Regions from separate parts of the Fictibacillus sp. NRS-1165 genome, predicted to be linked through region 1. Evidence: riboswitches for the same ligand, from Rfam matches in the RefSeq annotation. Region 1 holds a riboswitch; the other holds the start of a gene.
What was found. A riboswitch is a leader RNA that binds a small molecule or an ion and turns the genes downstream of it on or off. The one in region 1 is predicted to bind cyclic di-GMP.

Region 1 (3,411 bases):
TGTAGGCATTATTGATCCATTATTGGATAAGGTGGTATATTCTTTCAGCGTGGCTTATGTGGACTATAATAATCATCTTCTCGATCTGGCCCGGGAGGCTCTTGAAGAACTATCAGTTCCTGTTGTCCGCCTTACGCAGACCGTCGGGGTCTTGCCGCTGGTTGGCCCCATTGATACTCACCGCTCTAAATTAATTATGGAGATCGCTCTTAACAAATGTATGGAATTGCAGATTGAGCACCTTTTTATTGATTTATCAGGCGTTCCGATCATTGATACGATGGTTGCCCAAAATCTGTTTCAAGTGATCACATCGTTAAAGCTTCTTGGTGTAGAGGTAACGTTGACAGGCATGAGGCCTGAACTAGCTCAGACCGTTGTTGCGCTGGGAATCTGCTTTGAGGGATTTTCCATCGCAGGAAGCCTCCATCAGGCGCTTGAACAAAAGGGATTATTGCAGAACGTGTAATAATATTCGATTTTATGCCTATCCTTATTAAGGATAGGCATATTTTTCTAGTTGCATAAGGAACATTTGTTCGCATATACTATGAATAAAAAATGGTAAGGCGGTGGCTAAAATGAATCGATTGCTGGCGCGTTGTGTGTCTGAACGTTCTCCCTTTACGATGATCTATCAGTCTGGCGCCGGACAGCTTACTCAGCGTTACGTTTTTCCGATTTCCTGTGACGGAGATACGTTAACCGCTTATTGCTGCCTACGCAAACAAATCCGCATGTTTAAGCTGTCTAATATTTTGTCGGTCGCCGGAAAAACGGCCTGAACGGCGATCGGGAGGGCCAACCATGTTATACGGCGATGAAACCGATCGTATACTAGTAGACAAATATATTATGTATCCTATGCTGCTTACCATCTTTAACCGGGATTTAAAAGTGATTGCTGTTGCCCCTTTCAAATTAAAGCAGCCGTATGTTACTCTCATTGAGAATGTGATGAACGCTATCAGTTATGAATTAAGAGACGTAAAAAAAGAAATGATGAAGCGTAAAATTAAAGTGACGGATGGAAAGCCAGTGGATGACATCACAGAATATCAGATTTTTATCCGGGGATACCAGGAAGTCATGAGGTTCCCGAATGTCCATCTTCGGAATAAGGCAGAATTGCTGATGAAACATTTTCTTTTTGATACGCTGATAGAGCACAAATAATAGAGCTGTTTCATCGCTTTGTGCGATAGACTTTGGAACCGGGCAAGGTGGATCATGAATAAGTATACGGAGCTAGCAGAAGAGTTAACACAGGAAGCAAGAATAATCAGCAGAAATCCAGGTGATCCGGTAGAAGTGCTGTACGCACCCGAGCCTTGGAAACTCCTCGGATGCGGTAATTATGCGGCCGTTTTCGTACATCCTGAATATCCTCACCTGGTCGTTAAGATCTATGGCAGAAATCATGAAGAACTCCTCGAAGAGATCTCTGTGTACCGGCAGCTTGGGGAACACCAGGGATATTCGCAGTGTTACGGATATGGAGAACGCCATTTGATTTTAAAGCGCATCAAAGGAATCACCCTCTATGATTGCCTGCATAAAGGGGTGAAAATTCCCGAAAAAGTGATTCGCGACGTGGATGAAGCGTTGCGCTATGCCCAAAAACGAGGGCTTTTTCCACGGGATGTTCATGGCAAAAATGTGATGATTTCCGAGGGCAGAGGCATCATTGTTGATGTTTCTGATTTTTGCAAGAACGAGGAATGCTACAAGTGGAGTGATTTAAGAAAAGCTTATTATAAAATCTACCTGCCGTTCTTTTATAGGTTTCCTCTTAGGGTACCTTATCCGGTGCTGAATGGAATACGAATCGGATATCGGTGGTATAAGAGATGGAAAATGAAAAAATAGGCCAATAGCTTCATTTTATGGTTGGTAATAATAGGGATATAGTATATAATTACTATAAAATGAATGGAAGAGACCTTTGTCTCAGAGCAAACCATCTGAAAAGGTGGGACGCAAAGCTGCGGGCCTAACGTTTGTAAAAAACCATGGCGGCCGGGTTGCCAAAGGGAAAAGAGCGATTTCCCTCAGGAGGAGATGGCTTTTTTTGATATGTACGGGCAAAATTCATCGTGAATTAAACGCCGGTCACTTCTTAAATCCTATTGAATAGAGGGATCCAACCTATGGCAGAAACGGACATTGCCGACCTCAAAAACCGTCTGTACAACGTACATATTGCATCCATCCCCAGCATCATCGACCGGCACCTTCTTTACTTGGAAAAGAACGAAATGTTTGTTGCCTTCCTGGGCTATACGGGTTCACACTATCGGCTGCATTTGAAAAGAATGTTAACTGCCTTGATAAACGGTATTTTTATACAGCATGAAGAGTTCAACTCCTGTATGCAGCAAATGGAAGATCGCGGTTTTAAGCAGGGGCATGATTTTGCAGGGCAAAAGGCAATTCCCCATCAGCTGCTGCCTCTTCTCGCAAAAAGTCTGCGGCAGGAGGGGAACCGTGCTGTTCAGAACCTGATTAAAGAAGAGACAGCAGAGAATAAGCTTTTTTTTCTGGAGAGATGGGGACATGCTGCCAATTCTTTAATGATCGGTGTCTTAAGCGGTTATTTTTCAAAGCAAGTGGCCGATTTGAAAGAGCTGAGCATTCGAGACCCTTTGACGAACTTATACAACAGGCGCTATTTTTATCATTGTCTTGAAACGGAAGTTCAGAAGGCGACAAGGGACAGGTATCCCTTGTCGCTGATCATGATGGACATCAACAACTTTAAAGAGATTAATGATCGGTCTGGCCATCATATGGGAGATGAATTGCTGCAGCAGTTCGCGTTCTTTGCTGAAAAGCTGAAAATGAATCTTGGCTTCCGGTTCGGGGGAGATGAGTTCGTATTTTTACTTCCCGGCCATACAGAGCAAACAGCCTTTCAACTCGCCGGCCGATTTGACCGCTATTTGCGTTCATGGAATGACAGTGTTTCGCTGGCATATGGGACGATAAGCCTGCATGAAGACGCCGTATATAACATTGAGCATTACCAGCGTCTGGCGGATGAAAGAATGTATACGAATAAAAGACACATTAAGCGGTGATCAACAGCCGTTCGATGCCTGCCTTGTTCCAGTTAAAGGCAGGCTTTTCTGCAGTCGTAATCATTCTTTTACATACTATTTTATGAGATAATAGAGTTAAGTTTATTAGGTTGACAGAGGTGAGGATATGAGTTTGCGCTTTATTCTTGGAAGAGCAGGAAGCGGAAAGAGCGACCGCAGTTTAAGCGAGATCAGAGAGTCTCTTTTTACACAGCCGCAAGGAAAACCCATTATTTATCTGGTGCCTGATCAGATGACGTTTCAATCCGAATATGAGTTGGCGAAGACACCTGGTCTCGAAGGAATGATGCGTGCCCAGGTGTTCAGTTTT
Region 2 (3,411 bases), on a different contig from region 1:
TCTCTTTCATAATTTTCTTTAACCGATGAACAGCTGAATGGACATCTTCAAATGAAGTGTAGAGCGCTACAGGTGCGAGGCGGATCACATTCGGTGCCCGGAAATCAGGCACAATTCCGTTTTCTTTTAAACTTTTGCAGATCCTGGCTGCCTCCTCATGCTCGAGGCACACATGTCCTCCCCTCCGATCGTCATCTTTTGGGTTCCCAATGGAAAAACCAAAACCCGAAAGCTCTGTTTCAATCAGTTCCATCATATAGTTTGTCAGCTTAAGAGATTTTTCTCTCAGCCGATCCATGCCGGCCTCAGCAAAAATCTCGAGCGACCCGATTAATGGAGCCATACTTAAAACATGAGGCGTTCCGATCTGATAGGCACCTGCAGACTCAGCTGCAATAAAATCGTGATCCATATCAAACTGCTTTTCTTTATTCGAACCAAACCAGCCGGCAAGGCCAGGCTCCTTTCCAAAATGCTTTCGATTAACGTACAATCCTGCCACACTTCCTGGTCCAGCATTGAGGTATTTATAATTGCACCAGAACGCAAAATCCACTTCCCACTCTGACAGCTGATGAGGAACAGCACCAATGGAATGGCATAAGTCGAACCCGATAAGTATTCCACGCTGATGTGCTTCCTCTGTTAAACGTTTTATATCGAGAAGCTGGCCGCTTCGATACAAAACAGAGGGCAGCACAATGAGCGCAATCTCATCTGTCATTGCATCAATAATGTCTTCTTCCTCAATTAATCTTCCGTCTCGGCTTTTCACTCTGATTAAATGCTGGCCGGGATTAAGATCTAGCATTGACAGCTGGCTTTTCAAAGCATAAATATCGGATGGAAACGTTAATTCATCTGCCAATATTTTCTTTCGTGTTGCTGACGGCTTGAAAAAAGTGGAGGCCATCTGATGAAGGTTGCCTGTTGTTGAACCAGTAACAATCACTTCATCATGGTATGCGCCAATTAAGGGCGCGATTTTTTCCCCAAGCGCTTCACTTAACGTAAACCACGGATGTTTTCCGTTCATCCAGCCGTCAATTCCGAAATCTCTCCAATCTTTTAACGACTCCATCAGTGTTTTCTCTGCTCTTTTCGACAGAAGCCCCAACGAATTTCCATCTAAATATAGAACGTTTTGATGGGTATAAAATTCACTTTTAAGATGATGCAATGGATCCTTACTGTCCAATTCTTTCCATTTCTCTTTATCCATCAACGCCTCGCTCCTATTCTGTTTTATTATTTTATATTAAACAACTGGGAGCAAACTATCAATGTAAGCGGTTTCTTTACTGTTATATTACAATTACATAACAGGCAAATTACGACATATTACTAGAGAATAACATCCTATAATAAAAATGTGAATTAAGCACTATGAATTGGTTAAATTTGTATCATCAACTGCCTGTCGGTAACGCCACCCTCCAGTTACAGGGCAAACATGGCTGAAAAGCATGGACGCAAAATCACAGGTCTAAGGGAAATAACTATGGCGGCTGGATTACCTAGAAAACCACCAATTTCAGGAGGGAAACATGCAAAACCTAAACGAAACACATCTTGATCAAGAATGGGTAGTTTTGATTTTACAAGCTAAAAAATTAGGATTAAGCCTGGAGGAAGTACGAAAGTATCTGCAGCAATCCTACATACAACAAAATATGCCTTTAGTTAAAGCGACATCAGGGTGATGTCGCTTTTGCTCTATTTACAGCCTATAGTCCATAAATGTATAATGAAATCAAATTTGCAGTAAAAAAGAGGGATCATCATGATTGGTGAACTTGTGAAAAAATATCGAAAAGAAAAAGGTCTATCTCTATCCGCACTAGCAGAACGAGCAGGTATCGCCAAATCCTACCTCAGCTCCCTTGAGCGAAACATACAAACCAATCCTTCTGTACAGCTGCTCGAAAAGCTGGCCGCCGTCCTGGATATTCCTGTTGAAAAATTGCTGAATGAAAAAGCTGAGGTCAATGAGGCGGAGCTGGATTATGAATGGGCAGAGCTCGTAAAGGAAGCTATGGAGTCTGGTGTCAGCAAAGACCAATTCAAAGAATTCCTTGAATTCAACAAATGGAAAAATAAGAACCAAAGTTAAACCGGCGTCTGGATGGACGCCGGTTTTTTATACATAAAAATCGATGAGTGGAACGAGTTGCTTAAATGGATAAGGTATAATATAAGCTGTAGGCAGGTCCTTCTTGTTTTCCCATATCATCAATCGCTCTCTCACATAATCAAAAGGTGCTCTTCCCTTAAATTCATTATTAATATATAATTCACATGCGTTTTTTCCACAGTAAATCACCTTCACTTTATTTCCAGCCACTTCACTTAAATAGATTCCACTTTCGAGCCGTATCATTTCTTTGCATCATCCTTTGCCTGCTGTTTCCAGCGTTTATAGGTGTAACAACCGTGTCTCCTATTGATGGATACCAATTTTGCTTCCGTTACTGGTTAACAATCTTTATTAACTTAGCCTTCACAATATACCGGTGTGTCGGGTTTTTGAAGGGATAACAGGTAATTAAAGTGATGATGTTTTCGTTTGTTTTACTATGTAATACAGACAGATCAGTCGGATTGACGATATCTTTAGCGAACATCCGATACGTGAGGGCTTTTTCTTTTGTAGCAATGGTGATGAAATCTCCCATTTTCACTTCCGTCAATCTATTAAACTGTTTACCATACGTATAGCTTCTATGGGCAGCAATGGCCGCATTTCCGTTTTCACCGATGGCAGAAGTGCCGGAGATATGTCCAGCGGCAATTTTCAAATTGGCCAGACTGGCACCTTCCAGAATCGGTAAACGGAGGTGAATTCTTTTGATATCCAGTGTTCCAAGTAAACGGTTGGGCTGTGGACTTCTCATGGAGGGTTTCACAGGTTTTTCTGTTTCAGTGAAAACTTGATTTAACATTTTGTAGTTGTCCTTTGCTTGTTCGTTGGGCGGGTGATCCCATGACTTAAGTAATTGGTTCTCCTGGTTCGTGTAATAATAGCTCTTTAGCTTTGGATAACACATCGTTAAGATTCCAGCAGTGATCAGCACATATGCTAGCCACTTCATAACTTACTCCCTTTTAAAAGGATTTGGGATTACAGACTTCTTCACAAGCAGAAGAATTAACCCTGATGAGAAGATGAAAAAGCCTAGAATCATGATAGGATAAGGACTGCTTTCACCGGTTTTCGGCAAGGTTGAAATGCCTGGTGTTGTATTGTTTGATGGTGGATCAGTTTGTTTGGACGGCGGTGTGTTGTTGTCTGTTGTGGTGTCATCTTGATCGCTTGGCGGGTTATTGATATTAGAGTCTGAGGTCAATAGTACAAGTTCAAATTCAGTTTTCAATCCTTGAAATTCGTTTCCGGATTCCCAGGGAAATGAA

Region 2: linked by a shared signal. The riboswitch ahead of ABHN01_RS14540 (anti-repressor SinI family protein) and the one ahead of ABHN01_RS01795 (GGDEF domain-containing protein) in region 1 are both predicted to bind cyclic di-GMP.

The regions. Positions count from the first base shown of each region.
Region 1 covers NZ_JBDPNU010000004.1:101,323-104,733, forward strand. The annotation lists gene ABHN01_RS01775 (STAS domain-containing protein) at 1-469, shown strand, start outside; gene ABHN01_RS01780 (hypothetical protein) at 582-785, shown strand; gene ABHN01_RS01785 (hypothetical protein) at 808-1,176, shown strand; gene ABHN01_RS01790 (serine/threonine protein kinase) at 1,231-1,869, shown strand; cyclic di-GMP riboswitch class I at 1,945-2,032, shown strand; gene ABHN01_RS01795 (GGDEF domain-containing protein) at 2,151-3,080, shown strand; gene addB (helicase-exonuclease AddAB subunit AddB) at 3,208-3,411, shown strand, end outside.
Region 2 covers NZ_JBDPNU010000029.1:51,247-54,657, reverse strand. The annotation lists gene kynU (kynureninase) at 1-1,222, opposite strand, end outside; cyclic di-GMP riboswitch class I at 1,437-1,521, shown strand; gene ABHN01_RS14540 (anti-repressor SinI family protein) at 1,548-1,703, shown strand; gene ABHN01_RS14535 (helix-turn-helix domain-containing protein) at 1,784-2,113, shown strand; gene ABHN01_RS14530 (hypothetical protein) at 2,141-2,380, opposite strand; gene ABHN01_RS14525 (class D sortase) at 2,469-3,092, opposite strand; gene ABHN01_RS14520 (TasA family protein) at 3,096-3,411, opposite strand, start outside.